DNA from 2 places in the Psychrobacillus sp. PGGUH221 genome. Region 1 is predicted to be linked to the other one. Evidence: riboswitches for the same ligand, from Rfam matches in the RefSeq annotation. Region 1 holds a riboswitch; the other holds the start of a gene.
The links. Region 1 has a riboswitch for preQ1 ahead of queF (preQ(1) synthase). Riboswitches for the same ligand answer to the same signal wherever they lie in the genome.
Positions count from the first base shown of each region.

Region 1 (15,401 bases):
CTAATCTAAAACATCAAGTACGATAAGGTTGTAGGAGAGCGACGGACAAACATCAGCCACAGGATTACCGAAAAGAAAAGAGCCGATGGAAGTAACAAAGTCACTTCCATCGGCTTTCGTTCTCTCGGCAAAGGTGTAGTAAATGTGTAGTCCAAAGCAACCCGGAAACCAAAACGGACTTAGGGTCCCCAAACTCCGTGGATAACCATCTCCATTAAATCTCTTCTAAAACACCTTTAACTAATTCAACAAATTTAACTTTTACCTTACCTGCGACCTCAATTACCTCATCGTGGTTTAATGGCTGATCTAATATCCCACATGCCATATTCGTTAGGCAAGAAATGCCGAGTACCTTCATACCTCCGTGTGTTGCTACAATAGCTTCAGGTACAGTAGACATACCAGCAGCATCGGCCCCTAATGTGCGGAACATACGGATTTCTGCAGGAGTTTCATAAGTAGGACCGCTCCACCAAGCATAAACTCCTTCTTGTAACGTAATGTCTAACTTGTTCGCTACATTAGTTGCAATAGTACGTAGCTCCATGTTATAAACTTTCGATAAATCAGGGAAACGAGTTCCCAATTCATCATTATTTGGTCCGATTAATGGATTTGTTCCAACTAAATTAAGGTGGTCGGTAATTAACATCAAATCTCCAGGGTTAAAGTTTGTATTAACAGCACCGCAAGCGTTTGTAATAATGATATTCTCTATACCTAACGCCTTCATTACACGTACTGGGAATGTTACTTCATCCAAAGTGTAGCCTTCATAATAATGAAAACGACCTTTCATTGCTGCTACTATTTTTCCGTTTAGTTCTCCAATAACAAGTTCGTTCGCATGCCCAATTGCTTCCGATTTTGCGAAGTGTGGAATCGTACTATAAGGGATTACGACTGAGTTTTTAATCTCATCGGCTAGCGTCCCTAAACCAGAGCCGAGTATCAATCCGATTACAGGCCGATTGTCCGTCTTACTTATAATAAAATCTCTAGCTTCTAAAATATCTTGAATGTTGTGCATAATAATTCCTCCTTGAAACGATACGCTAAGTATACACCTGCTATAAAAATTAAAGCATGTTGTCGATAAAAGTCTAATGGACTTAAGGAGCGTTGTAAAGAAAGCTTAACAAATATACCGATTCCAAACAGATTATGTTCAATTATTTAATAATGTGGAAAAAATATGTAGGAAATTAAATTCGCAATTGCCGCAACAAGAGTTTAGTAGAAAAGAAAATAAGTAGAAACTTCTACCTGATAGAAGTAGAAATCTCTACTTTTCTATGTTTCCAAGTTTCAATCTTAATATAAAATCTCTCCTAAGCGATAATCGTTTGTAATAACAAAGTCAATAACTCATCTAAAGTTTCTGGTAATTGTTCTGGTAAACCTATTGGACTCTTCATTTCTATTCCTCCTTTGAATCTTGTAATCTATTAACAATATAGTCAGTCTAATCGGAATTTATACATACATTTAGAAGATAATTTTAAATAAATTGATAATCTCTTAAAAAAGAGATAATTGGTTGAAACTCAAATCTTATACCTACATGTCTTCTATAGATTCTCATCTTGTAATCTTTAAATATCTATTTGACGATTACGAAAGCATTCTATATTATAGATAGGTACCCGAACTTGATCGGGAGAGGTTCATAGCTGATACCCTCTATAAAAAACTATGGATACATGACTTTTCGCCATGTCCATATTTGGGCATGGCTTTTTTGTTTTTTTATCCTATATGTTTGCAATAGAATGTTAGAGATCCTCTATAAAAAGTTGTATTAGGAGGTTTTTATTATGTCTGGCAGAAGCCAAGAAGAAGGTTTAAAAGATTTAACATTGTTAGGTAATCAAGGCACACAATATTCATTCCAATATGCACCGGAAGTATTGGAATCCGTTGATAGTTTACATTCCAATCGTGATTATTTTGTAAAATTTAATTGCCCAGAGTTCACTAGTTTATGCCCTATTACAAATCAGCCGGATTTTGCGACAATGTATATTTCATACGTACCGGATAAAAAGATTGTGGAAAGTAAGTCACTAAAATTATATTTATTTAGTTTTAGAAACCATGGTGATTTTCATGAAGATTGCGTCAACATCATTATGAACGATTTAATTAAATTACTTGATCCTAGGTATATTGAAGTTTGGGGAAAATTCACACCTCGTGGGGGAATCTCGATTGATCCATGGTGCAACTATGGGAAACCGGGTACCAAATACGAAGAGATGGCAAATTATCGTTTGATGAACCATGATTTGTACCCAGAAAAAATAGATAATCGATAAACGAGGAATTGTATAGTCCTCCATATGAAGGAAGAGGTTTTTAGCTACCCTCTTTAAAAAACTAAGAAGAAAACAGCATTCTTTTTAGGGTGCTGTTTTTTCGTTAAAAGGGAGTTTTACAGAAGATGATGCATGAAAAAGCAATCATTGTGTTTAGTGGAGGTCAGGACAGTACCACTTGTCTGTTCTGGGCAAAAGAACGTTTTAAAGACATTGAAGCAGTGACTTTTGATTATGGACAGAGGCATAGTTTGGAAATAGAATGTGCAAAGGAGATAGCAAAGGATCTTGGTATCAAGCACCACATTCTTGATATGTCGCTCTTAAATCAGCTTGCTCCAAATGCTTTGACTCGAGATGACATTAAGGTAGAAGACGGAGATAAAGGGGAGCTGCCATCCACTTTTGTGCCCGGTCGAAATCTACTCTTCCTTTCATTTGCCGGAGTATTAGCAAGCCAAGTAGGAGCGAAGCATATCGTGACTGGGGTTTGTGAAACAGATTTTAGCGGATATCCTGATTGCCGAGATATTTTTATTAAATCCTTGAACGTATCGTTGAATTTATCGATGGATGCATCTTTTGTAATTGATACACCTTTGATGTGGTTGAACAAGGCACAGACATGGGAGCTTGCGGATCAGCTGGGGGCACTTGAGTTTGTTAGGGAAAGAACGCTAACATGCTATAACGGTATAAAAGCAGATGGCTGTGGTGAATGCCCGGCGTGTAAGCTGCGAAAAAAAGGGCTTGATGAGTATTTAAGCTTAAAAAAGGAGTCCTAAGGCATGTCTAATTTTAGAATTGTCGATAGGCTCCAAAAAATAAATGAAGATATCCAAATGAGCCAATTAAAGTATCATTCAAAGCGTGTTCTCGTAAGTAAAGAATTTACCTTCGATGCTGCCCATCATTTACATAACTATGAGGGGAAATGTAAAAATCTACATGGCCATACATATCGAGCTGTTTTAGGGGTAAGTGGATACACGGATGATCGCGGCTTGATGATTGATTTTGGCGATATAAAAGAAATATGGAAGCAAAAAATAGAGATTGATTTGGATCATCGTTATTTGAATGAGACTCTTCCTTCGATGAATACGACAGCAGAGAACATCGTTGTTTGGATTTACGAAAAGCTGGCTGAAGCACTGTTTGATGTAGAGCGATACAATGGTGCGCGTGTAGAATTTATCAGATTGTATGAAACTCCGACAAGCTATGCTGAAGTGAGACGGGAGTGGATGGAAGTTGAGTAAGGTACCTGTTATGGAGATTTTTGGACCAACTATTCAAGGTGAAGGAATGGTAGTGGGACAGAAGTCCATGTTTGTACGGACTGCCGGATGTGACTATTCCTGTTCCTGGTGTGATTCATCTTTTACGTGGGATGGAAGCGGCAAACATCTTATTGTCCAAATGACAGCAGATGAGATTTGGTCAGAATTGAAACGTCTTGGGAGTAGTGGTTTTTCATTTGTCACGATTTCGGGAGGAAACCCAGCACTCCTTCGTAACTTGGATGCACTCATTGCTCTATTAAAAGAAAACGACATAAAAATTGGAGTAGAGACACAGGGAAGCAGATGGCAGGAATGGTTATACGAAATCGATGAACTGACGATTTCACCAAAACCGCCAAGCTCTGGAATGACTACGGACTTTTCGGTGCTCTCGGATATCATTGGAAAACTTAAAATTCGAAATAGCGAGCAGCATATATCGCTTAAAATAGTCGTTTTCAATCAAGAGGATTATGAATATGCCAAGCAAGTTCACCGTCGATACCCGACGATTCCTTTTTACCTACAAGTAGGAAATGACGATATCACAACGACTGATAACCCTCGACTAATCAGCCATTTATTAGAGAAGTACCAAGCTCTGATTGATAGGGTGATAGCAGATGCGGAATTAAAAGACGTCAAAGTTCTGCCACAGTTACATGCTCTTGTATGGGGAAATAAAAGAGGGGTATAGTGGGCGGCAAAAAAACTGTATTAAAATTAACTTGAGGAGTAACATCATGAGAATATTATTCTATTTATTATCTATTGTCACAGCTAACGTGGTAACGGCAGCTTTTGCACCATTACAATTTGGGATGTTTATCGTTCCTATGGGAACTCTATTAATTGGAGCAACCTTCATTTTCCGAGATCTTGTGCAAAATAAATATGGTAGAGCAAAGACGTATTTATTTATTTTTATAGCTTTAGCATTATCCGCAATAGTTTCATTCATACTTGGTGATACACTATTGATTGTGGTAGCATCGGCACTTTCATTTGTTGTCGCTGAAACAGCTGATACAGAGATTTACTCTCGGTTGAAACTACCAATGGCTTGGCGTGTGTTCTATAGCGGAATCGTTGGTGGGTTTCTAGATTCTGTCATTTTCGTTATTATTGGCCTGAGTCCACTAGGGGCTAATATACTTCCTTGGGAAGCCGTACCAGCCGCTATTTTGGGCCAAATTATCGTGAAGACTATTATTCAAATGTTAGGTGCACTAATTTTGAATCAAGTTTATGTAAGCAAGGAAAAAAGTATCCCTTCAAAATAATTATTTTAAATAAAGTCCTCCATTAGAAGGGAGTATACAATAGTTGATTTTCGTTTCATACCGGCGGAAAGCGTCCGCCTTGAACGGAAATCAACGGGGCACATACTTGCTAAGAGATAACTTGGAGAGTGTGTGCCCTCCCATTAGAAGGACTATTTTATAACTATAAAAAATAACCCATCCTTGATTAATTCTCGGATGGGTTATTATATGTATTTTTTATTCACTATTTTCAAAGATAATAATATTGGAGCGGGTGAAGAGAATCGAACTCTCATCATCAGCTTGGAAGGCTGAGGTTTTACCACTAAACTACACCCGCGTAATTATGGTGGCTCAGGACGGAATCGAACCGCCGACACAAGGATTTTCAGTCCTTTGCTCTACCGACTGAGCTACTGAGCCTCTTCGATTTGCACTAAGCTACGTATCTCTTCGTCAGCTTCATTCGTTCAGTCAGTTACGTACTTTAGTACGCGCCTTTCTTCACTCAATTGCTTCCTCGAGCTACTTGCTTATTCCAAATCTCTAATCGATTTACGCTAAGCTGCGCAACTCTTTGTCAGCTTCACTCACTCATTCAGTCACATACTTTAGTACGCTCCTTCTTTCGTTCGATTGCTTCCTCGATTTGCTTGCTTATCCTAAATCTCTATTAAGTTTGTACTAAGCTTCAATTTAATATGTACAAAGCTACAGATATCTCTGTTTGCTTCTATGAATCTTATAATAAATTAAATGGCGGTCCCGACCGGGATCGAACCGGCGATCTCCTGCGTGACAGGCAGGCATGTTAACCGCTACACCACGGGACCATTTGGTTGCGGGGACAGGATTTGAACCTGTGACCTTCGGGTTATGAGCCCGACGAGCTACCGAACTGCTCCACCCCGCGATAATAATATACTTGCTATCCTTACTAATACTACGCCTGAAGAAAGTAGGACACCTGCTTCGACTTCGTCTGCATCGGTGTTAATCGACATCTTCGTGTGACGATTTGCTCCACCCCGCGACAATAGTATGCTTACTTATTAAAGTATACCACAAATACTAATAATAAGTTAAAAATGGAGGAGGAAGAGGGATTCGAACCCCCGCGCGGTTTGACCCGCCTGTCGGTTTTCAAGACCGATCCCTTCAGCCAGACTTGGGTATTCCTCCGTATTAATGTCGGTAAGTATTACTATCAATTATTAGCGACATATTATATTATAATTTATTTTTCCTAATAAAAGCAATGTTTTTTTAAAATAAATACAAAAGAGAAAACTAATTGCTTTATTCCATATACATTTGGCATCCATTCGATGCGCCAAACAATAAAAGAGAATCGAAACGAATATGGCGTATCGCTGGTTTTTAGGATTTGGTTTTCATACTGAAATACCGCAATTTACCTCTTAGAAGATTTAGAAACTCAACACTTTTTAAATTAGCCAACACTAGTCGATTGGAGTGGAAGGCGCGAAGACTCTTACGGGAACAGCGCGAGCCGAAGCACCCGGACTGAGCGTAGCGAAATTAATTTTTGCGACGAGCTTGCGCAGGAGCAAGGGAGAAGGCTGAGGCCGTGCCCGTGGAAAGCGTAGCGCCTGAAACGGAAATCGACGATTTCTTACTATGTATTGTAAATAAAAAAACTATAGACAGTTTCAAATTTCTTTGAGTTTGTCTACAGTCTGAGGCAACTCTATAAAGAGATGCCCTTAAGTTTATTCGTTAATAATTTCTTCATATCCAACCATTTTATCCAAGTGGCTGGCAATCATAGCAATAATCGTGCTGCCCTCTTCTTTTTTAAATGTAAAGTTACTTTCGTCTTCAAAGAACTCAGAGTCTTCAGTCCAGATTCGGTTAACTCTTCGCAAAACACCATCACCGTTAGCGCTGTCTATACCAAATTGATAAGTAACTTCAATCTTATCCTCAATTTGGAAAGCAGTAACTTCTGGAGTTTCCCATTCAACGTCAATTTCTTCAAGAGTAATTTCACCATCAAGCACTTCGTATTCCTCTTCCAAATCAAAATCCTCATCGTCATCGTCATAGTCATCATCGTCTATAAATTCATGAAAGCTTTCATGAACGGCTTCAATTATATCCGTAATGTCATCTAAAATAATTCTTGTTGGTTGTTGGATTGTTGTATCAAAACTTTCTTCGTAAAATTCTTCATTATGAGGGTCGAAAAGCAGAGTATAGAAATATTCTCTTTCATCCTTATCTGTTTCGACAAAAAATTCAATTCGTGGATGTTTGGAAGCCTGATTTACACTCATATGTCCATTTTTGTCATATTCCTCACAAATGGATTCCAATTGTTCCTGAAGCTCACTAGTTACTCTGTTAAACCATTCCATCGACATGTCGTCTTCGCCTCTTTTTCTAGTATTTTTCCTCTTCTATCTTCTCCCAAATTGTTAATTTAATTCATTTTATTTATAACCAATTTTTTGTATTAATTATGTTACTGAATAGTTTTAGTAGGATTGGGGACGATAATTTTTGTATGACCTTATTAAAAAGAAGGAGGAACTAAAATGAGTAAAAACATTCCAAAGCCAGATGATCGTTCAGATAATGTAGAAAAGCTTCAAGATATGGTGAAAAATACAAAAGATAATATGGAAGCAGCTGAAGAATTAATGCCATATCTTGATGGCAATGAACGAGAGGCAATTAAACAGAAGAATGCACGACGTGAAGAGAGTCTTGAAGGTTTTCGAAAAGAAATTTTAGATGAAGCTCAAGCACGAAAAAACGGTTATTCATAATATTAGTAAAAAGATGGGGAGAAATTCTCCATCTTTTTTAATTCTCGAAGTTATTTCACTTTAAAAAACATAGGTACTTCTTTTTTGGACAATCTAACAGAAAGAAGAAAGTTACATGAGGTGATATTCATGATAATAGAAAGGTCGTCTGAGTGGAAAGAAGGCTTTATAGATAGATTGGAAAATCGTGAAGCTTGGGATAATTGGACATTATACAATATGAGTTACGAAGTGATGAAGGCTAATCTGATTACAGATTTTTTAGGTCTTCAATCTCCTAAGTACTTACCTAATTTAACACCCCTTAATCATCAATTAGATGTTGCGGAAACGGTCATCGAAAGGATGAATGGAAAAGCGATTCTTGCAGACGAGGTGGGACTTGGTAAAACCATTGAAGCGGGTTTGATATTAAAAGAGTATCTTATACGGGGACTTGTAAAAAAAGCGTTGATCTTAGCTCCAGCGTCACTTATTAATCAATGGATTGAAGAGTTAAATTATAAATTTTACATCCCCGCTATTGCTTATAAAAAAAATTATTCATTAGATCATTATGAAGTAGTGGTAATGAGTATGGATACCGCCAAGAAAAGCCCACATAAAGAACTTATCTATGAGCAGGATTATGACATGATTATTATTGATGAGGCGCACAAATTAAAAAACCATAAAACAAAAATTTACGAATTTGTCCAAGGTTTAAAGAAAAAATTCTGCTTATTGTTAACTGCTACACCAATTCAAAATGATATCTTTGAACTTTTTTATCTTATTTCTTTACTGAAACCAGGACATCTTGGTAATTATGAGACCTTTCAATCGGAGTTCTCTGCGAGCAAACATAACTTAGAGCACGATGAATATTTAAGAGAATTGGTCAATCAAGTTATGGTGCGAAATAGAAGACATGATACGGGAATTGAATGGACAAATCGAAAAGTTGAAATTATTCCTATTCAGTTTTCCAAAGAAGAAAAAGAAGTGTACGACATGATTTTAGAGCTTAAAAATATTTCGCCAATTTTTTCAGGTGCTTTTTCTATGATCACGCTGCAAAAGGAAATGTGTAGCAGTAAGGAAGCAACCTATTTGACGTTAAATAAAATGCTTCAAAAATGTACGGAACCAGAAGAGATTAGTTATATAGAAGAAATCATTCAAAAACTTAGTGCATTGGAAATAAATTCGAAAGCAGAAAAGGTGTATGAAATCATTTCAAAGGCAAATGATAAGGTCATCGTCTTTACAGAATATAGAGCGAGCCAGGTTTATCTACAATGGTACTTACAATCTAAAGGCATTACAAGCGTTCCCTTTAACGGAAAGTTTAACAAATCGAAGCGAGATTGGATGAAGCATTTATTTAAAGAAAAAGCACAAGTATTGATTGCGACGGAATCTGGAGGAGAAGGTATTAACCTACAGTTCTGTCACCATGTCATCAATTATGATCTTCCCTGGAACCCGATGAAGTTAGAGCAGCGAATTGGGCGTGTCCATCGTTTAGGGCAGGAACACGACGTCCATATATATAACTTAGCCATCGATAACACGATTGAGAAGAATATATTAGATTTGTTGTATGTAAAAATTGATGTATTTGAAAAAGCCGTAGGTGAGTTAGATGACATTTTATCTACTTTTAAAAAAACCATATAAGCTGATTCTTGATAAGGAAGGAGGGGAGGATGTGTATGTACCCACAAGAAGTTCACCGTTATTTACAGAAATTTTTTACGGAAAATAACTGTCAAATCATCCAAAACCATGATTATTACATGACGGTCCAATTAACGGTAGATATGGATAAAAAAATTATGAATCGCCCCTATTATTGGCAATACCTAGAAAGTACAAACGGGGTGCCATGTCCAGCTCAACTAACCTTAATTACAGATCAAAATAAGCTTGTTGAAAAGATTAAAGGGGAGGTTGTCCACTTTGGTTCTCCCAGACTAAATCAAATTTTTCAAACAACCAGACGGATGGGTTCATTTGTGCATATGTATGAGAAAATAGATAACACAGAGGCAAGAACGATATTAACTCCTTGGTTAGGAGTAAATTATAAAATATCGTATTACTGTGATCAAACGAAGGAAATGCTTCATTCTTTAGGCATAAACTTGATGACCGGTAGTATTATCGATCATTTTCAGGAATCGCTAACAGGACTTGAATTAGAAACAACTTCGTCTCAAAATACATTTAACCTACCTTATATTATCAAACCACTCCGTGCACTTGAACGATTAGAAGAGATTATTGATCATCTCATACAACAGGATGATCACACTTGGGCGGAAGAAGCGAAACAAAGATGGCAAAAGGACTTGGAAGTACTAGAATATTTCTATGAAGGGGTTAACGTTAAACCAGAATGTTATGAGATGGAGAAAAAAGCACTACAAGAACAATACGAGCCTAGGATAAAAATAGAAATTATTAATGGCGGATTATTTTACGTTAAATAAATTTCATACAACATATTAAGGCCGTTTGATAATCATATCAAACGGTCATTTATATGAGAAACTAGATTATTTTTTAACAAGTATTGGAATTAAATTAGGGCTAGCGTATAATTTTATTATATATTATTTAGAAGAGTCGCTAGTGAAGTTGGCACTTACTCAGGAGTGGAATACTTGGAATTACTAATAATAAGGCACGGCCAATCAGAAGCAGACTTGTTAGGTGTGCATGAGGGAAGAGCGGATTTTTCTTTAACCGAGCTAGGAGAGAAACAAGCAAAGAAAATGGCCGCTTTTGTAGCAACACACTTTCCTCCAGACATTATCTTATCAAGCCCATTAAAAAGAGCGAAAAGCACAGCCTTAACACTTCAAGAAGAAGTAGGATGTGTATTAATCGAGGATAAAGACTTAATGGAATTTAATAATGGTGTACTTGCTGGACTTTCAAGAGAAGTGGCTGCTATTAAATATCCCTTACCTCCCAATGGAAGACCTGCTCATATTCCGATTGAGAATGGAGAATCAGAGTTGGAATTTCGTTTTCGAGCAGAAAGGATATTTCATAAAATAACAAATGTATACCAAGAGTACAAGCGGGTGGCGATTGTCTCTCATGGTGGACTAATCTCCCAATTTCTTAAAGCATTTCTTCAGCAGTCAAATACCAGTAATTTTGTATATGCTACTGGAGATACGGGTATACATTTATTGGAGATTAAAGAGAATGTGAGAGTTATTAGATTTTTAAATAATCAGGCGCACTTAAGTTAAATTAGGGGTGGGAAAGTGATACTACATACACATACTAGAGGTAATGGGGAACCAATCGTGTTTTTACATACTGGTCTACAGACAGGATTGACAGACTTTGAGTCTCAAAGAGAGTATTTCAGTAAAGATTTTCAAGTTTTATCACCGGATTTAAGAGGACACGGGCAATCTATTTCGAATGATATACAAAATTTTTTCGAGGATTCTGCGAGAGATCTATTCGAAACGATTGAACATTATAAACTAAAAGCTATCCATTTAGTAGGATGTTCATTGGGGGCTTTAGTTGCTATTAAGTTTGCTCAGCTATATCCTGAGAGACTTTACACATTAACTGTTTCGGGAATTACTCCAGTGAAACCGGATAATTGGATAGAGCTTCATAAAGAAGATGTGGATTCTCAAAAGAATGTAATGAAGAGCGAAGAAGCAAATAATTATTTTAACCAATTATATTCTTCCGACTGGAAACAATTCATTTTAAAGGGGAGAAATGAAGGTTGGTATCCATTCGATGATGTTAAATCAATGCACGAATTTGATTTTCCGGTCCTATTCATCGTTGGAGAAAGAAACCCACACGAAACGGTTGGTGCAACAATATATCCAAAAGCTAATAAAAATGTACATGTGGCAATCGTTCCCTTTGCGGGCCATTTGGTGCAAACAGAACAACCAGAAATATACACTAGAATAGTAGAAGAATTTATAAAACAAACATAACTATTAGGAGACTGTAGGTAATAGTAGCTCCTCCAACGGATACTATTCCATCTATACAAAAGCAATAACAGTCTCGAAAATAATAAAAAACCTGGAGCAGCAATTAGCGCTCCAGGTTTTTTATTATTTCTCTACAACTACCCCATCAAAAGCTGCTTTATATATCGTATAAATGTCTTCTTTTAATAAAGGCATTGGGCTACGAGCAAGGATGCGTTTTTGCTCGACGGCATCGTTAGTTAAGCTATCTAGTGCATCTTCTGTAATGTTAAAGCCTTTTAAAGTAGATGGAATGTTCACATCTTCTACAAGACGTTTCAACTCCGCTACACATTTATAAGATGCTTCTTCTTGAGATAGATTTGTAGAGCTAAAGCCCATCGCTTCAAATATATCTTTCATTCGTTTTTCACAGCTTTGGCGAATATAGCCCATTACATATGGAAGTAAAACGGCATTTGAGTCCCCATGTGCAACATGGAATTGTCCGCCGATTGGATAGGCTAATGCATGAACACCCGCAACACCTGCGTTGAAGAAAGCGAGACCTGCTAAGTAACTTCCATAGCTCATATCAGTTCGAGCTTGCTTGTCCTCGCCGTTTGATACAGCAGTTCTAATTGAGTTACTGATTAAACGAATTGCTTGTAGAGCCAATGCATCCGAGATAGGACTAGCGTTTTTAGAAATATACGCTTCTACTGCATGTGTTAATGCATCTACTCCAGTTGCAGCAGTAACTTTTGGTGGTAAAGAAATAGTTAAAGCAGGATCGACAATTGCCACGTCTGCTAACAAATAGTCGTGTGTTACTACGTCTTTTGTAGTTTCCAAAGATAGAACAGAAATATTAGTCACTTCTGAACCAGTCCCCGATGTAGTAGGGATTAAGATAGAAGGGAGCCCTTTTTTTGTCACTTTTTTTGTGCCAGTCAAATTTAAATAATCTGCAACGTTCCCGTCATGTGCTGCTAACACACCTGCAAGCTTTGTTAAGTCTAGTGCGCTTCCGCCGCCAATTCCGATAACCATATCAAATTCATTGTCACGAGTGTAAGCGACTAATTTTTCACCAATAGCTAAAGGTGGTTCTGGTACAACCTCTGTGTAGATTTCCATCACGTAACCTGCTTCTTCAAGTGGAGAAACTACTTGATTAGTTAAGCCGATCTCCTTTAAAAAAGGGTCCGTAATAACGAGAATTTTTTTTGAATTAAAGCGATTTACTTCTTCTAATAGATAAGAAAGTGAACCCCATCCAGTATAACTAACTGGAGGTAATGTAATTTTTTCAGACATATTAACACTCCTTATTGTTGATTCCAAACTACTAGTTTGGTTTCTGTCATTTCATGAATCGCATACTTTAAGCCCTCTTTACCTGTACCGCTTTCTTTTACTCCGCCATAAGGCATTTGGTCGATACGGTACGTTGGGATATCGTTAATCATTACACCTCCAACTTCTAATTCTTTAGAAGCTTTAAAGGCTGTTTGGATATCGTTCGTAAAAATACCAGCTTGTAGGCCATAGTTTGAGTCGTTGATAGCGTGAATACCTTCTTCAATAGAAGAGATTCGGTTTACAACAACGATTGGTGCAAAGACTTCCTGACAGGAAACTTTTGAAGTGGGGGATACATTTGTTAAAATGGTTGGCATGAAAACACCATTTTCAGTAGTGCCTCCCGCAATTATTTCCGCGCCATGCTCTACTGCTTCCTGTACCCAGCTCAATGCTCTTTCCTGCTCACCTGGATTGATCATGGCAGCTATGTCTGTTGTTTCTTCTAGCGGATTTCCAATCACAAGTTCTTTTGTAGATGATGAAAATTGTTGGATAAATTCTTCGAATAATTCATCCATTACATACGTGCGTTGCAAGGAAATACATACTTGCCCTTGGTTTGAAAATGCGCCCATGACACATTTTGGTACGATCTGCGATAAATCCACGTTCTTGTCTATGATCAATCCTGCGTTGGAACCTAGTTCGAGTGCTACTTTTTTCAATCCTGCTTTATCACGGATACCTTTTCCGACTGCAGGGCTACCTGTAAATGTAATCATTTTCACTTTGTCACTTTCCACTAGTGCGTCTCCAACTGTTTTACCACCACCTGTTACGACGTTGAAGGCACCTTTAGGTAAAGCTGTTTGGTCAATCAATTCAGCTAAAAATAGAGCAGAAAGGGGAGTTTGTGATGCTGGCTTTAGGACAATTGTATTGCCAGCAGCAATTGCAGGTCCTACTTTATGTGCTACTAAGTTTTGTGGGAAATTGAAAGGTGTAATGGCACCGATCACTCCAATTGGCTGTTCAATTGTGTAGCCAAAACGATTTACACCATTTTTTGCAGCATCCATCGGAATCAATTCACCAGTTAATCGTTTTGCTTCTTCAGCTGCAAATTTATAAGTTTCAATTGTGCGGTCAATCTCCGCTAATGCATATTTCATTGGCTTCGCCGCTTCAAAAGAAATAATCTCAGCTGCTTTTTTGCGGTTATCAATAAACAATTGTGTAATATGCTCTAAAATTGCAGCACGTTCGTAAGCAGTAAGTTCAGCCATTTGTTTTCTGGCATCGTATGCAAAGTCGATTGCTTGTTCTACTTCTTCACGTGTTGCTTGTGGTATTTGTGCAATCACTTCTTTAGTATGTGGGGAGTGGAGGTCAGCTAGTTTTTCTGAAGACTTCCATTCACCATTTACGTAAAATTGCTTTTCCATCAAATAATCATCCTCTCGTATTTAACTCATGTCTTCTTCGGTTATTTTATCTTTTATAAATGTATCGTCTACTTCACCTTTGAAGAAGTCTTTACCATAGATTAAAAAGCAAAGTAACAACCCTACTGCGAATCCCCATGCAGCTCCTTTAATACAAAGAACTGCACCGATAATACCAGCAATCCCTAAATCACGTTGGCTCCGTGATTCAAGAATACCAACTTTCACACTTACATACCCTTGAATTAACATCGTTAAAGCTAAAGCAACGCCTAAGATCGGTTCTACTAAACTAACTATTGGTAATAAGAATAAACCTGTATTTGTACCCCAACGGAAGGAACCGACACCACCGAAGATGGAATCCATAGCTTTACGGCCTTTTTTAAATCGTTCAATCATAACTACTTGCATCGCAGACCATAATGGACCGCTCATTGTAACGTCCGGACCTAAAATACTCATTACACTGTTACGCATACCGAATATTAAATGTGCACGACTTGGGCTATATTCAACTTTTTCATCTGGACGTACTGCTGCACCATCTTCAACTAAAGCTTTTGTTTGTAAAACATCACCGAATAATACAATGTAAGCTGCAAGTACAGTAGGTAAACCAGTGATAAACATCATAAGTGGTGGGAAGCCTAACCCAAAAACAGTATATTCATTCCATAATGTGATGAAGTCTGGAGATGAGATGCCCCATTGAATTGTTGGCCAAGCTGCTTCTCCGAATAAAGGAGCAATAACAACTGCTATAATAATCACTGGGAAAATACCTAGTTTAGCAATCGTTCCCCAAAATGGATTGCGATTCTGGAATGTTGCAAAGTGTTTTGAAAATAAAAGATAGAATCCGATACCTATTGCAATTGTAATTGTCCATGGAAAATCATCGAATTTCCCACCGATTTGAAAAACAGAGATGATAGCTGCAAATCCTGCGCCAAGAATAACACCAGATTTCATCGCTGCTGGAATTAATTGTACGACTCTTGAAGCCAAACCGGTTGCGCCTAAGA
Region 1 covers NZ_JAQMHQ010000002.1:168,007-183,407, reverse strand. The annotation lists gene PGC35_RS04875 (purine-nucleoside phosphorylase) at 215-1,033, opposite strand; PreQ1 riboswitch class I at 1,660-1,706, shown strand; gene queF (preQ(1) synthase) at 1,821-2,321, shown strand; PreQ1 riboswitch class I at 2,349-2,392, shown strand; gene queC (7-cyano-7-deazaguanine synthase QueC) at 2,447-3,106, shown strand; gene queD (6-carboxytetrahydropterin synthase QueD) at 3,110-3,583, shown strand; gene queE (7-carboxy-7-deazaguanine synthase QueE) at 3,576-4,304, shown strand; gene PGC35_RS04850 (VUT family protein) at 4,351-4,890, shown strand; tRNA gene PGC35_RS04845 (tRNA-Gly) at 5,139-5,212, opposite strand; tRNA gene PGC35_RS04840 (tRNA-Phe) at 5,220-5,295, opposite strand; tRNA gene PGC35_RS04835 (tRNA-Asp) at 5,630-5,705, opposite strand; tRNA gene PGC35_RS04830 (tRNA-Met) at 5,709-5,785, opposite strand; tRNA gene PGC35_RS04825 (tRNA-Ser) at 5,962-6,054, opposite strand; partial or broken gene PGC35_RS04820 (transposase) at 6,171-6,294, shown strand; gene PGC35_RS04815 (hypothetical protein) at 6,606-7,259, opposite strand; gene tlp (small acid-soluble spore protein Tlp) at 7,434-7,667, shown strand; gene PGC35_RS04805 (DEAD/DEAH box helicase) at 7,797-9,329, shown strand; gene PGC35_RS04800 (YqhG family protein) at 9,365-10,144, shown strand; gene PGC35_RS04795 (histidine phosphatase family protein) at 10,319-10,918, shown strand; gene PGC35_RS04790 (alpha/beta fold hydrolase) at 10,934-11,641, shown strand; gene PGC35_RS04785 (iron-containing alcohol dehydrogenase) at 11,765-12,940, opposite strand; gene PGC35_RS04780 (aldehyde dehydrogenase family protein) at 12,952-14,373, opposite strand; gene PGC35_RS04775 (hypothetical protein) at 14,395-15,401, opposite strand, start outside.

Region 2 (15,401 bases), on a different contig from region 1:
AAAGAGATTGCACAAGAGGGCTCATTCCACTTATTCGAGGTCGGAGAAGGTGGTAATGGTGCACAAGTAATCGTTGAGAAAAACATTATTCTTCCGCCAGGTCGTCAAGGTTTTGGGACAGTTCACCATGCAGCATTCCGTGTGGAAGACCGTGCAGTATTGGAAGAGTGGATTCAACGTATGGCAAACTTCGGTTTTCAAACGTCTGGTTTTGTAGACCGCTTTTTCTTCCAATCTTTATACGCAAGAGTAGCGCCAGGCCTATTGTTCGAGTTCGCTACAGATGGTCCAGGATTCATGGGAGACGAGCCTTACGAAACACTTGGAGAAAAGTTATCATTGCCTCCATTTTTAGAACCAAAACGGGAAGAGATTGAAAGTATGGTACGCCATTTCGATACTGTAAGAAGTACAAAGGAATTTGAAAAAGAATATTAATATTATCGCGCCTACTTCTATTTACGAAGTAGGCTTTTTTATCATTTAATAAGTAATTAATACTAAATTCATAACATACTAAAGATTTAGAAAAAATGACGATATAATAAATAAGTAGTTAAAAATACATAGAGAAAATCCTTATTTTCAATTAGAGGGGTTAATAAGGAGACTACGATTTTTTGTTAGCTGTCTATTACTTAGGGGGGGAAAAGAATGAATATTCGTTCTAAGCTTTTTATTATTGCTATTAGTTTATTACTTATTCCGAGTTTAATAATTGGACTAAGTAGTTATTATTCAGCTAAAAACAACTTAGATGAACTGGGAGAAAAAACGCTTAAAAATAGTGTGGAGATGGCTCTTTTAGTTATCGAGTCATTAAATACATCGGTGGAAAATGGAGATTTGACATTAGAAGAGGCGCAGGAACAAGCAAAACAATATTTACTCGGAGATTTACAAAGTGATGGTACTCGAACAATAACATCTAAAGTAGATTTAGGTATGAATGGATATTTTGTCGTTTATGGAACAGATGGATTAGAAATCGCTCATCCTTCATTAGAAGGAGAAAATGTTTGGGATAAACAAGATGTAGACGGAAATTATTTTGTTCAGGAAATGATCGAAGTTGCACAATCTGGTGGTGGTTTCACTCAATATAAATGGGATTTACCAAATCAACCAGGAACGATAGCTCCTAAAATTACGTATAATGCGCTTGATCCTAATTGGGGATGGGTAATCAGTGCAGGGACTTATATGAAAGCGTTTAATGAAGGTACGAATAATATTATTTTCACTATCTTAATAACACTGGCAATTAGTGCATTGATTGGTATTGTTGTAATCTATTTATTTTCTAGACATCTTGGTATACCAATCCAAAGGATCGCTCAAAGTGTTACACAAATTGCCGAGCAAGACTTATCTACTGAAAGTATAAAGATAAAAAATAGAGATGAACTTGGTCATTTAGCTATTGGAATAAATACAATGGCAACCAATTTGAAAGAAGTGATTACGTCTGTTTCCAATTCGGCACAGCAAGTAGCTGCAACATCCGAACAGCTTACTGCTAGCAGTGAACAGACAAGTAGAGCTTCGGAGGAAATCACAGAATCTATTCAACAAATTTCTTCGGGTCAGGAAAGTCAATTAGTTGGAATAGAGGAAGCTAAAAACTCTGCTTCATATATCTCTACAAGTATTACAGAAATAGCGAAAAATATTAAGGAATTAAACGAACTATCCATCGCAACGTCTAAAGATTCATTAGCAGGTAATGAGGTTATAAGGCAAACAGTAGAACAAATGATGCAAATTAATAATCAAAGTTCGGTAACGACCGAATCTATGGTGCTTTTAGAAAATAAATCACAAGAAATCGGCGAGATTATTAATGTAATTACTGGTATTGCAGAGCAAACAAATTTACTAGCTTTAAATGCAGCTATAGAAGCGGCTAGAGCAGGAGAACATGGTAAGGGGTTTGCAGTTGTAGCGGATGAAGTAAGAAAACTAGCGGAAGAATCCGGGAACGCAGCTAAAAATATATCTTCTTTAATCGGTGAAATTCAGTTAAATACGAAGCATACTGTCCAAACTGCTAACGAAGGAAAAGTAGTGATAGAAAGTGGGATGAGCTATGTTTCGAACGCTGGAAAAACATTTGAAAAAATAGCAGAGGATGTAAATCTCATTAATAATAAGCTTTCTATTATTTCCGAGGAAATTCAAGAAATAAATAGCAACACGGAAGTTCTTGTAAACGAAGTGAATAAAACGAAAGAAGTAACAGAACAGTCTACTAGTTATACACAAAATGTAGCTGCTGCAGCGGAAGAACAATACGCTTCTATGGTTGAAATGACTGCCGCTTCTAGGTCTTTGGCAGAAATGTCTGAGCAGCTTCAAGATATTGTTTCTGAATTCAAACTGGCAAAATAAAATATGGAAGGTAGTAGCTTGCGAGCTGCTACCTTTTTCAGTTCAATTATTTTGTATTTTTGAAAATGTACGCTATCTTTTAATTAGCATTTTTTAATGCTAGAAAGAAGTGAGATAAATTGAGCGAAAAAAAATCATTAGATCAGATTAAATTCTCTGTATTGGATTTAGCGCCAATTACACAAGGTGGCAATCCAGGCGAAGCATTTCAACATACAAAAAACTTAGCACAACATGCAGAAAAATGGGGGTATAATCGATTTTGGTTAGCGGAGCATCATAGTATGCCTGGCATCGCAAGTTCAGCTACTTCGGTTGTCATTGGATATGTAGCGGCGGCGACAGAAAGAATCCGAGTAGGTTCTGGTGGAATCATGCTTCCTAACCATGCCCCCCTTGTTATAGCAGAACAGTTTGGCACACTCGAGGCAATGTATCCAGGGAGAATTGATTTAGGATTAGGTCGAGCTCCTGGTACAGATCAAGTGACAATGATGGCATTACGTAGAGATCCTAGAAATAATGGGCAAGATTTTCCTCAGCAACTAGAAGAACTGCAAGGATATTTGGATGTTGATTCTAGATTCAATAAAGTGAGAGCGATACCAGGGGAGGGGCAAGACATTCCGATTTGGTTGCTTGGTTCTAGCGGTTTTAGTGCTACTTTAGCTGCCCAATTAGGTTTGCCATTTTCATTTGCAAGTCATTTTTCACCGCAAAATACGTTGCCTGCTTTAGAGCGGTATCGCAACTATTTTGAGCCATCCTCTATATTAGATAAACCATATGCGATGGTAGGGCTAAATGTTATAGCAGCTAATACTACAGAAGAGGCAAAAATACTTTCTACATCTCATCAATTACAGTTTTTAAGTCTTATTCGAAATACGCCAAGTCAATTACAACCTCCAGTAGAAACGTTGGAAGGGATTTGGACAACTTTTGAGAAAGAAAGTATTTTGAGTCAGTTGAAATCTACAATTATCGGAAATCCAGACGAAGTAAAAGAAAAACTTCAAGCATTTCTAGATGAAACGGATGCCGACGAAATGATTATCAATACAACGATATATGATCCAAAAGCTCGCCTGCGTTCATATGAGATAGTTGCCGAGGTAACGGGTATGAAATCTTTATAATGTATATACCAGATTCTAATGTTGAATCTGGTTTTTTATTTTTAAGAGAGGCTTTAATCCAACTTTTTAGGGTATATATAGTAACAGTTAAATATAGTGTATGAAGGAGGAAAGATGGTTGATTCGATTTGAGAAGGTGTCCAAAGTATTTGAAGACGGTACGGAGGCTTTACATAATGTTTCCTTAACAATAGAAGAAGGGAAATTAACTGTAATTATAGGACCAAGTGGCTGTGGGAAAACAACTTTAATGAAAATGATTAATCGTTTAGTAGTGCCGTCTTCAGGAGAAATATTTATAGATGGTAAAGCAGTTTCTTCGCTTGATGAGGTAAAGCTCAGAAGAACTATTGGTTATGTAATTCAACGTATTGGTTTGTTTCCACATATGACGATTGAAAAAAATGCATCACTTGTTCCAAATTTAATAGGGTGGACAAAAGAGAAAACTACCGAACGAATTCATGCACTTATGAAAATGGTAGGGCTTGATCCGGAACAGTTTTTAGGTAAGTATCCTTTAGAGCTAAGTGGAGGACAACAGCAGCGTATTGGAGTCGTAAGGGCTTTAGCTGGAAACCCGGAAATTGTTTTAATGGATGAACCTTTTAGTGCTCTAGATCCAATTAGTCGAGAGCAATTACAAATAGAAACAAAGTATCTGCAAGAGAAGATTCAGAAGACAATTGTTTTTGTCACGCATGATATGGATGAGGCTTTAAAGATTGCAGATACGATCATTGTAATGAGGAAAGGACAGATAGAGCAAATAGCCTCCCCAACCGAGTTAATAGAAAAACCGATTAATAATTTTGTAAAAGATTTCATAGGAATTGAGCGAATAAATAAAACAAAGTCCCTTTCATTGCGAGAAATACAAGAGTTTACGACGTTCTTTGAAGAAGATAAGGAAACACCTTATTTAGAGGTAGATGCCACTTTATTGTTAGAGGAAGCAATTGCTTTACTAGATAATGATGCAGTGAAGAGCTTGTTAGTTAAAAAGGGAAATGAACCGCTAGGATATGTAAATCAATCCGTCCTTCTTCGTGCAATTATTGCAAAGGAAGAGGTGGTTTAGATGCGAAGCTTTATAGAAACTATTCAAAGTAGATCAGACTTAATCCAAGAAGCTTTTATTCAGCATATTTACTTATCTTTTATTGCACTTGCTATTGGCATTGCGATTGCCCTGCCATTAGGCATTTTCGTTGCAAGGTATCGCAAGTTTGCCGAACCGATAATTGGAATTACTGCTGTGTTTCAAACGATTCCTAGTTTAGCTTTATTTGGATTTTTAGTTCCTCTTATTGGAATTGGGGCTAAAACAGCATTAATTGCTTTAATAATTTACGCACTTTTACCGATTTTACGTAATACATATACAGGCGTTACAAGTATTGATGGCTCGATATTAGAAGCAGGTAAAGGGATGGGAATGACTAAAAACCAGCTCCTATGGCAAATTGAATTTCCTATGGCCTTACCGTTTATTATGGCGGGTATTCGAACAGCAACTGTTTTAACTGTCGGAATAGCGACTTTAGCAACATTTGTAGGAGCAGGTGGCTTGGGAGATGTCATATATCGGGGATTGCAGTCATATAATAATTCTCTTGTGCTAGCTGGTGCCTTACCTGTTGCTTTATTGGCTATTTTGTTTGACTTTGCTTTGAAATGGATTGAGAGAAAAGCTACACCAAAAGGTATGAAAACAGGAGGATGAACGGGAATGAAAAGATCATTATTAACGATTGGGATTGCAGCATCATTATTATTAGGGGCTTGCTCCAGCTCCAACTCGGAGGAAACACTCGTAATAAGTGGAAAGCCTTGGACGGAACAATTTATTCTGCCTCAAATATTAGGACAGTATATTGAATCGAAGACGGACTATAATGTTGAGTATAAAGAAGGTCTTGGTGAGGTAGCAATTATGACTCCTGCCTTAGAAAAGGGCGATATTGATTTGTATGTGGAGTATACAGGTACAGGATTGAAGGATGTGCTTAAGGAAGAGTCGGAAGTCGGAGAAAGCTCTGAAAGTGTTTTAGAGCGAGTGAAAAAAGGATATGAAGAAAAGTTTCAAGCAACTTGGTTAAGTCCACTTGGTTTTGAGAATACGTACACACTCGCGTATGCCAAGGATAAAGATTATGATGCAAAAACGTATTCGGATCTTGTGGAAGTTTCAAGAACTGGAAATATGGTATTTGGTGCACCTCATGCATTTTATGAACGAGAGGGAGACGGCTATGATGACTTTATTAATTCGTACCCATTTACTTTCACAAGAACCGAAAGTTTAGACCCAAACGTCATGTATGAGGCAGTGAAAAATGGAGACGTGGATATTATTCCTGCATTTACAACAGATGGTCGAATTGAACGCTTTGAGTTACAAACAACTAAAGATGACCTAGGCTTTTTCCCTAAGTACGATGCAGCGCCGGTTGTTCGTTTGGAAGCATTAGAGAAGTTTCCAGAGCTTGAAAAAGTGCTAAATGATTTGGCAGGGAAAATATCTGAAGAAGATATGCTAAAAATGAATGCACGGGTGGATATCGATGGAGATAAGGCGGAAGATGTCGCACATGATTTCTTAGTAGAGAAGGGGTTAATTGATAAGTAATAATTATCTCAATTTATTTACTAAAAATTGGTTAAGAGCAACAAAATTGAGTATGAGAGCAACTATTCATTAGATGAAAGCAACCAATTGTGATATTAGAGCAACCAATCATTATATAAGGGCAACCAAATCATATCAGTGAACAAACCCCAAAAGGAAAGAGGGTGACTTCAAAAAGTCGTTTTTAACGACCTATTTTGAGTCACCCTCTAAATATTTCCTACAAAAGTGATTTAAAGTTCAAGCGTTTATTTAAAGCAGCTATTACTGGAATACCAACTGCTAATACGACAAATTCACCAGCTGCAACAGTAAGCCATGTATAAAAGAAAGGTAATCCCAATGCTAGGTTTAATTCAATTGCAATGATAAACATTGTGACAGTAAAGAGTAATGTATTGAATATCATGCGAGGAATATGACCCTTAATATACTTGGATGCAAAAATAGTGATGGACAAAGTGATAATCGAATGTGCTACCCCAAAAGTTAAATCATATAAACCGAGTGGGGAAAACAGATTTGTTACAAATACACCGAGTACAATACCAAAAATATATTTTTTATTGAACACGACAAGGTGGTTAAACATCTCAGCTATTCGAAATTGTATTGCACCAAATGCAAATGGTGCCACCAGTAAAGATACCGCTACATATAAAGCAGCAATAATACCGCTTGTAGCAAGTGTTTTAGTTTTCATTATTCATTTCTCCTTAGTTTTTTAAAGTGGGAGGTTCACGAACCACGTTTGATAAATCACAATTGCTAATTCTATGACAGGGTTTGACATATGTCAAGGATTATAGAAATTCTATGTTAAAATAGGAAACAGTATTAAAAAAGGAAGGTTTATATGAAACATTTTTTTACATTACTAAGTGCATGCATGATTTTTCTCATTTTCGGCTGCACGACAGAGATGCAATCAGAAAAAACTGATACAAAAGTGGAAACGTCTGCCACCCAAATAAATCCTGGGAATGAATTGAGAGTTCATTTTATTGACGTGGGACAAGGGGACTCCATTTTTATACAATCACCGGATGGAAAAACTATGTTAATAGATGGTGGCAAGAGAGACTCAGGTAAAGAAGTGGTGGATTACTTACGCGCTCAGGGAGTGAAGAAGTTAGATTATGTCGTCGCAACTCATCCGGATGCCGATCATATAGGTGGTCTTCTTGCTGTGTTAAATTCCATCTCAATTAATCATTTTATAGATTCAGGGAAAATACATACATCACAGACATATGAAAATATGCTTCAGCTTATAGTTGATAAGAAAATCCCGTTTGTCGTGCCAGATAAAGGGGATAAGATTTCATTAGATTCTAATATGGATATTACTGTTTTTAATGTAGGAGAGGAATCGGATGATAATAATGAAGCTTCTATCGTGTTAAAAGTGCAATATGGAGAAGTATCATTTCTCTTAACTGGTGATGCGGATATTAAGGTAGAAAAAAGCATGATGAAACAATACAACCTGCAGTCTACTTTTTTGAAAGCAGGACATCATGGCTCCGACACTAGCACCTCAGAAGATTTTATTCGAGCAGTTAAACCAGAGGTCACTATCTTAAGTTATGGAAAAGATAATTCCTACGGTCATCCAAAGCAAGAAGTAGTGAACCATATTAAAAAAGTGAAATCCCAAGCATATGCAACAGCGGAAGTTGGAAATATTGTAGTAACGACAAACGGAGTTGATTATTCTGTTTCGACCCAAGACAGTCCAGACAAAGTGGAAGCGAAAAAAACGGTATCCACCCCATCCATCGTGATTTTGAGTAAGGACTTACAAGGGGAAATAGTGGGTATAAAAAATACTGGGGATGAAGCCGTAAATTTAGAGGGCTGGCAACTTATCTCCACGGAAGGTAATCAAGTATTTACGTTTCCAAACATGGATTTAGAAGCTGGCAAAACTATCTATATTACAAGTGGTCCTAGTGCCAAGGAAGGTCATGGATACCTTCAATGGACAAAGAGACAGGTTTGGAGAAACGACGGAGATGCAGCTAGCTTGATAAATGAGAAGGGAGAGGTTATTAGTGAGGTCAAATAAGTATACATTAGATCGTTTTGATGGTGAGTATGCAGTATTTTTAAAGCATCCAAATGAAACAGAAAGCGTTCTCGTAGCTCGTGATCAGATAAAGGTGCCTTTAGAGGAAGGTGATATTGTCTCCATAACAGTTTTGGGTGATACGTATAAAATTGAATCTCATGAAAAGGAAACAATGGGCCAAAGAGACAAAATTCAAAGCTTATTAGAACAATTAAAAAACGGTAATAAATAATAATAATGAAGTTTTCATAATTATTAAAACAAACGTGATTAACATGAATCTGCAAACATTCATGTTAATCGCGTTTTTCGTGTTATTCGTGTTTGTTTTGGTGCCTGGCACCAGTAATACTGTTGTAATAATTGGTTAGAGGGATGTGTCATATAGGAAGTTTTGGACGATATGCTGTTTGGGTTCGTAAGTTTTTAGTGTATAGCCTTCTTTTTGAAGCCACTCGATAATTTGGGGTAGGGCTTTTGTTGTTTGGCTTCTGTCGTGTAGTAGGATGATGATGTCTTTATCACCTGATTTAAAGGCTTTTTCTACTCCCACTTTTACGTTTTTCACGATTTGGTCTGCTTGTTTGTCCGTGTATTTCCAGTCCTGTGAATCTACGTCCCAATCCCATAGTTTGTAGTCATTTTTAATTAATTCATTTTTCATGGCTGTCGTTATATGGGGCTTGCTGCCGTATGGGGTTCGAACGAGTTTTGAATCCAACCCGGTCATTTCTTTTATTAGCTTGGTTCCTTCGTTCATTTCGTTAATAAAAGAATTTGCGGACTTGTAAACCATGCTTTTATCATGTGTCATGCTATGTGTTCCGATATAATGGCCTTCTTTTACGACTGATTTAATAATAGGGGAGTTCTTTTTCATATTGTTTCCTAAAAAGAAGAAAGTACCTGGCACTTTATATTTTTTTAAAGTGGCATTGTTTACTGCTGTGAATTTATTTGGTCCATCATCAAATGTTAAGTAAATAGTTGCTTTTCCTGGTTTTGCTTGTGTTTGTTTAGATTTCAGCTGTTGTTTTAAATAAATTTCATATTCTGGATGAGACATACGAATCCAGTCATCTCTATAGATTCGCTGTGTTTTCTGTTTTGGAAAGTTTTCAATTTTATATCCTATTTCTGTAGCAATAAATTTAACACTAATGAACAGCTTTCCATCTAATCGCACAAAAGGAACCGAACTAAGGGCTGTTCCATTTTTAGTAATTTTGTTCGATGTTTCGTTATAAATAATCTCTAAGTCTTGTTTTCGTATAAAGGTATTTCCTTTTTCTGTTTCATACGGAATATCTAAATAAGCTGCTATTTCTTCCAGCGGAACTTTCGTGTCTTCATTGATAACTTGTACATCACTAAAATCTAATAATTGATCATTAAAGCCAACATAATGTGTTTCTACTGCTGCTTGTCCAGTGGTTGTACTAAAAATAATAGAGATGAAAAGAGCTGCACATAGAATAGTAATTTTTTTTATGATTATAACCACCTGTTCATATATTTTTTGCCATCTAAAAAATATATGTATTTTGTAATCGTGGTATGCTTATATTAAGATGTTTACTAGGGGGGTGAGTGTAATGGCAAATCGATGTAAATTGCCAGAGAGCGCAACGTCTCATGCAAAGCCTATTTTTGGAAAGGCGATACTTTGCGTGGGGAGTCATTAAATAAATATTAATCGCCATTTCAACTTGTGGCTTTGCACCTTATTGAAAGTGATAAAAATAAGGGAGCGAGCGCAATGACTTATATAAAAGCGAATTCTGTTTTACCTGAGGAGCTTGTGAAGGAAATTCAAAAGTATATTCAAGGGGAAACAATTTATATTCCGAAACCAGAAAAGAGTTATAAACAGTGGGGGGCGCTTTCAGGAGAAAGAAAGCGTATTGACGAACGAAATGCCTATCTTAAGCAAACTTATAAAAATGGAGTTCCGATGAATCAGCTTGCTACAGAACATTTTCTTTCTGTGGAAACTGTTAAAAAAATCATTTATTCTAAATAAATCAGGAGCTGGTGACCCTTTTATACATGGTTATCAGCTTTTTATATGGCGAGAACATTTCATAGCCATCTTTACCATTTATAAAAAAAGTCATTTCCGCTACAATAAATTAGAAATGATTTGTTAAAAAGTGAAATAGGAGGGATGGAAATGAATCCTTTCATAAAAAGTGATCAATACAACTTTATTAAATATCAGACACAAAACTTAATTAATGGGCATGCAACTGTAAATGATCAAGCTGTATTAAATGCATTAAAGTCGCTAACGATTGAAAAAGTTTTAGGGCTGTTCGAAGAGTTACATGAAGATCAAAAACTATTACTAAATCCAATAGTTGAAGTAAAGGAAAAATCAGATGCGGAAGTGTTTTTGGAGCAAATAAAACCCTATGTAGTTCCTTTTAGAGAAATAAAAGAACAAACAATAAAGAAATTATTTCCAAAAGCAAAGAAACTAAAAATGCCTTCATTAGAACAAGTAGACTTTAGTGAAATATCTTATTTGGGATGGTTGGACAAAGGGACGAATAAAAAATACTTAATAGTAGAACACCATGGTAAGCTTATAGGGATTTCCGGTGGCTACAAAAATTCCAACAAAAAAGGAATATGTACTTTATGTAATCGCTTTGAAGAAATTGGTATGTTTACTTCTGCCACAAAAGGTGCGACACAAGACGCCTATATTAAAAGAGGGAACTACATTTGCCAGGACAGCCATAAATGTAATCAAAATTTAGTTTCCCATGACAAACTAGATGAATTTGTAGAATTAATCATCGGCTCTTAAATTGTATGTATAACCAAAACAAACGTGAATGTTTAAACATTCACGTTTTTTGGTGCCAGGCACCTGTAATATAATTGTCATATAAGGAGGATTTATAAATGGAAAATGAAATGCTGAAAATATTTGATGAAAATAGATTAGAAATAGGAACAGCGACACGAGAAAAAGTTCACCAGCTTGGATTGTGGCATGAAACGTTTCATTGTTGGTTTATTTGTAGTGAGGAAGGGAAAGGGTATATATATTTACAAATTCGAAGTGAGACTAAAAAAGATTATCCTAGTTTACTAGACATTACTGCGGCTGGACATTTAATGGCTACTGAAAATGTGGTTGACGGTATACGAGAGGTACGAGAAGAACTTGGAATAGAGGTAACTTTTGACGAGCTCGTTCCGCTCGGTGTAATAGATTATTCCGTCACAACAGGAGAACTTATAGACAACGAGTTAGCAAATGTCTTTATATATAATAACAATGTAAATTTTGAAGACTTTAACCTCCAAGTAGAAGAAGTTTCAGGAATAGTAAGGACGGATTTTAAACAGTTTACAGCACTTTGGAGGAATGAAGTTCTTGCCATTGAAGTCGAGGGATATCAGTTGAATGAATTAGGAGAAAGGATTCCACTAAAAAAAATAGTTGAAAGGGACTCCTTTGTTCCACATGAGGACTCTTATTACAAAGCAGTTATTTTAGGAATTCAAGCACTTCTATGACATAATAAAACCAACTTCCTTAAATAGAAAGTTGGCTTTTATTTTATTCTAATATTTTTATAGTTACAGATTTACGGCCCCATTTATATGCCTCTTTTTTAGAAGAGAAAAATACATCAATTTTGTTTCCCTTAATTGCACTACCTGTATCACCAGCAATAGCATAGCCATAGCCTTCTACATACACTTTTGTGCCAAGCTTGATAACATCAGGGTCGACTGCGATTACTTTTATATCTGGATTACGCTTTAAGTTAATTCCTGTACTCGTAACACCTGAGCAGCCATTGCAATTTGCAGTAAAAGCGCTCGCAGATACAACAATTTCTTTTGCAACCTTGTCCTCTGAATCGGATCTAGAAGGATTTTTTGTTTTTTCCTTGCCTGTTATTTTAAGTTTTTGTTTCGCTTTGATACTATCTGATTTTAAGTTATTCCAAGACTTTAAGTTGGCGATTGATACATTATACTTTTTGGAAATAGAATATAAAGTTTCGCCTTTATTTACTGTGTGAACGGTAGTAGCTGCGAAGCCTTGTGTTACTCCGCTGACTAATAGTACGATTGTGATTATGAGTGATCCAAGAATTTTCTTCAAATACTCTACCCCTTGCTATTTAGTCTAATCATATATTAGCAATATATTGTTACAGGAATATTACGGTAATTTACCAATAGCATTACAAATAGTAGATATATTGTTGCTATATTATGAATCGTGTATATTGGAAAAGTACTATCGAAAGAGGGCTGATTTCAATGAAATTTGTAAAATGGATAATTTTAATAGGGACTTTATTATTATTGCCGTGGTTATTTTGGTTTATGTCTGATGATAAACAACGTAACATTACTGTAATAAATAAAACAACTCCGCATGGAAATAATAGTGAACACCAAGGATTCTTTTGGCTACTAGACTATTTGAAAATAAACGATGAAAAGAATAAAAAATATAATCCTTCTGAAGATTATTATGGCTACACTTTTGAGGACAACGAATACATTGAAAAACCACTTCCTACGAATTTATCAGGTTCGGATTTTATATATGTAATAGATACATATGGTGTAGACGAAAAAAATTTAAAAGGTGGATTAACAAATGAAGAGTGGACATCCATTCAATCAGCAAATGAGGATAAACACGCAACTCTAGTAGTGGAATATAATTCAATTTCTAATAATGTAAGAGATAAAGCATCCAAATATTTGGGTATTAAACAAACGGGTTGGATTGCTAAGTATGGCAAGTCATTAGCACTGAATGACGGAGAGGTACCGGAATGGGTTGTAAATGCCTATGAAAAAAATAATAAAAAATGGAGTTTTGATGGAGAAGGTATTATTTTTTATAATGAATCCTCAGAAGAAGTTGAAGTGCTTTCGGTGAATGAAGGGACTCTTCAAAAACACGGTTTATTATTCAAAACTACCCAACAAGGTGAAGAAACGTTCTCTATAAGTAAAGCGAGTATGTACAATGGTTGGTTTGACATTATAGATTCAGAGGCAGATGCTAAAATACTTGCAGAATTTGAAATAGATACAACGGAAAAAGGAAAAAAGATACTCCAAAAAATCGGGATTTCCTCCAACTCACCAGCTATTGTAATGAAAAAACAGAATGCAGCGAATAGCTATTACTTTGCAGGTAATTTCAGTACAGTAGAGAAAATTCCAGGAATCTACCAATATAAAGGGTTTACTAAAATTAGAGAAATGTTGACTGTAGATTTTTTATTTCCGGGAGAGAGTTTCTATTGGCAAGTTTATGTACCTATTATGACATCTATCCTAAAAGATATAGAATCTTTTGAGCAAGAAAAGATGGTGGATAAGACACAGACATTGAGCACTGTGAAAACAAAAGAAGGGTTAACATATAATAGTCGAATTTCAAAGGATAAGTTTGAAGTGTACAGAAATAATAAATGGGAAACGATGACGATAAAAGGTGTGAATCTTGGAATGGGAAAACCAGGAGCATTTCCTGGAGAAGCTGCTATTACAAGAGAAGAATATGCACGTTGGCTTGAATACATCGGTGAAATGAACGCTAATACGATTAGGGTTTATACACTCCACCCACCAGCTTTTTATAAAGCGCTTAAGCATTATAATGAGACGCATGAAAAACCTATTTATGTTTTCCATGGGGTATGGATTGATGAGGGGCCGTTGGAGGAAACATTAGATGCATATACGCCTGAGATTACAGAGACTTTTCAGAAAGAGTATAAGCAGATGGTTGATGTAATTCACGGTAAAGCAGAAGTGTCAGAAAAGGTTGGGCATGCACATGGAACATATGACTCAGATATTTCTCCATACGTAATCGGGTGGATGATTGGAATAGAGTGGTACCCTTTAATGGTAGATAATATGAAAACAGTTTATGCAAACCTCCCCCAGTTTGATGGCTCTTATATCAAGACAGACCAAGCGGAAGGATTTGAGATATGGTTAGCTGAGCAAATGGATACTTTAATGAAATATGAAGCAGAGGTGTATAGTTGGACAAGACCAATGAGCTTTACAAACTGGGTTTCAACAGATAATTTAAACCAGCCAGCGGAACCTTTAGAAAAAGAAGACATGGCTTCCGTTGATCCAAACCATATAAAGATAAAAGAAGGGCAAGATTTACCTGGCTTATTCGCTTCGTATCATGTATATCCATACTACCCAGATTTTTTAAATTTAGAAGAAAAGTATACTGAGTATATCGATCATCGAGGTAATAAAAATAATTACGCAGGGTATTTACATGACCTAAAAGCAAGCCACTCTATGCCAATTCTCATTTCTGAATTTGGAATTCCTGCATCTCGAGGTATAACACATTTGAACCCTTTTGGTTGGAATCAGGGAGGTCATTCAGAAAAGGAACAAGGAGAAATATTAGTCTCATTATATGAGGATATTTTAGAAGAGGGAATGATGGGGGGACTCATCTTTACTTGGCAGGATGAGTGGTTTAAACGGACATGGAACACAATGGACTTGGACGATCCGAATCGACGCCCATATTGGTCCAATTTACAAACAAATGAACAGAACTTTGGGTTGCTTAGTTTTAATACATTAAAAATAAAATTGGATGGAAATTCGGATGATTGGAAAGGAATTGAACCAGTTTATCAATCGTCGAAAGAACCAATTCAATCTGCTTTTATCACACATGATGAGGCGTATCTGTATATTCGATTAGATCAGAAATCTAGCAAAAAAGGTGACTGGTTTGATCAAAACGAAGTAAATATTTTATTCGATGTAACGCCAAAAAGTGGAACAGATGTTATAGAAGGTCAACCAAGTATTCAACTCGATCGACCAGTTATTGATTTTTGGGCAAATATACAGAGTAAAGAAAAAGCGAATTTATACGTAGATGCTTATTACGATTCGTTTCTTTATCAATATGGACATGTATTACAAATGATTCCTGAAAGCGAGCCTATACCAACAAAAAGTACCGGTGTATTTAACCCAATTCGTTATGCTTTAAATAAAGGGTTAGTTAGGCCAGACACAGGTAAAGAGCTTCCATTTGAAAGCTATGAAACCGGAAAATTGCAGTATGGAAATAGTAATTCGTCAGCAAAGGATTATTATTCATTAGCTGATT
Region 2 covers NZ_JAQMHQ010000008.1:176,100-191,500, forward strand. The annotation lists gene PGC35_RS14705 (ring-cleaving dioxygenase) at 1-438, shown strand, start outside; gene PGC35_RS14710 (methyl-accepting chemotaxis protein) at 655-2,391, shown strand; gene PGC35_RS14715 (LLM class flavin-dependent oxidoreductase) at 2,511-3,530, shown strand; gene PGC35_RS14720 (ABC transporter ATP-binding protein) at 3,649-4,611, shown strand; gene PGC35_RS14725 (ABC transporter permease) at 4,612-5,256, shown strand; gene PGC35_RS14730 (glycine betaine ABC transporter substrate-binding protein) at 5,263-6,162, shown strand; gene PGC35_RS14735 (QueT transporter family protein) at 6,383-6,865, opposite strand; PreQ1 riboswitch class I at 6,873-6,917, opposite strand; gene PGC35_RS14740 (MBL fold metallo-hydrolase) at 7,019-8,233, shown strand; gene PGC35_RS14745 (DUF3006 domain-containing protein) at 8,220-8,468, shown strand; gene PGC35_RS14750 (polysaccharide deacetylase family protein) at 8,604-9,740, opposite strand; gene PGC35_RS14755 (CD3324 family protein) at 9,996-10,259, shown strand; gene PGC35_RS14760 (FusB/FusC family EF-G-binding protein) at 10,410-11,051, shown strand; gene PGC35_RS14765 (NUDIX hydrolase) at 11,150-11,770, shown strand; gene PGC35_RS14770 (3D domain-containing protein) at 11,814-12,368, opposite strand; gene PGC35_RS14775 (hypothetical protein) at 12,530-15,401, shown strand, end outside.
Region 2: it holds a riboswitch for preQ1, as region 1 does, so the genes downstream of both, PGC35_RS14735 (QueT transporter family protein) here and queF (preQ(1) synthase) in region 1, are expected to answer to the same signal.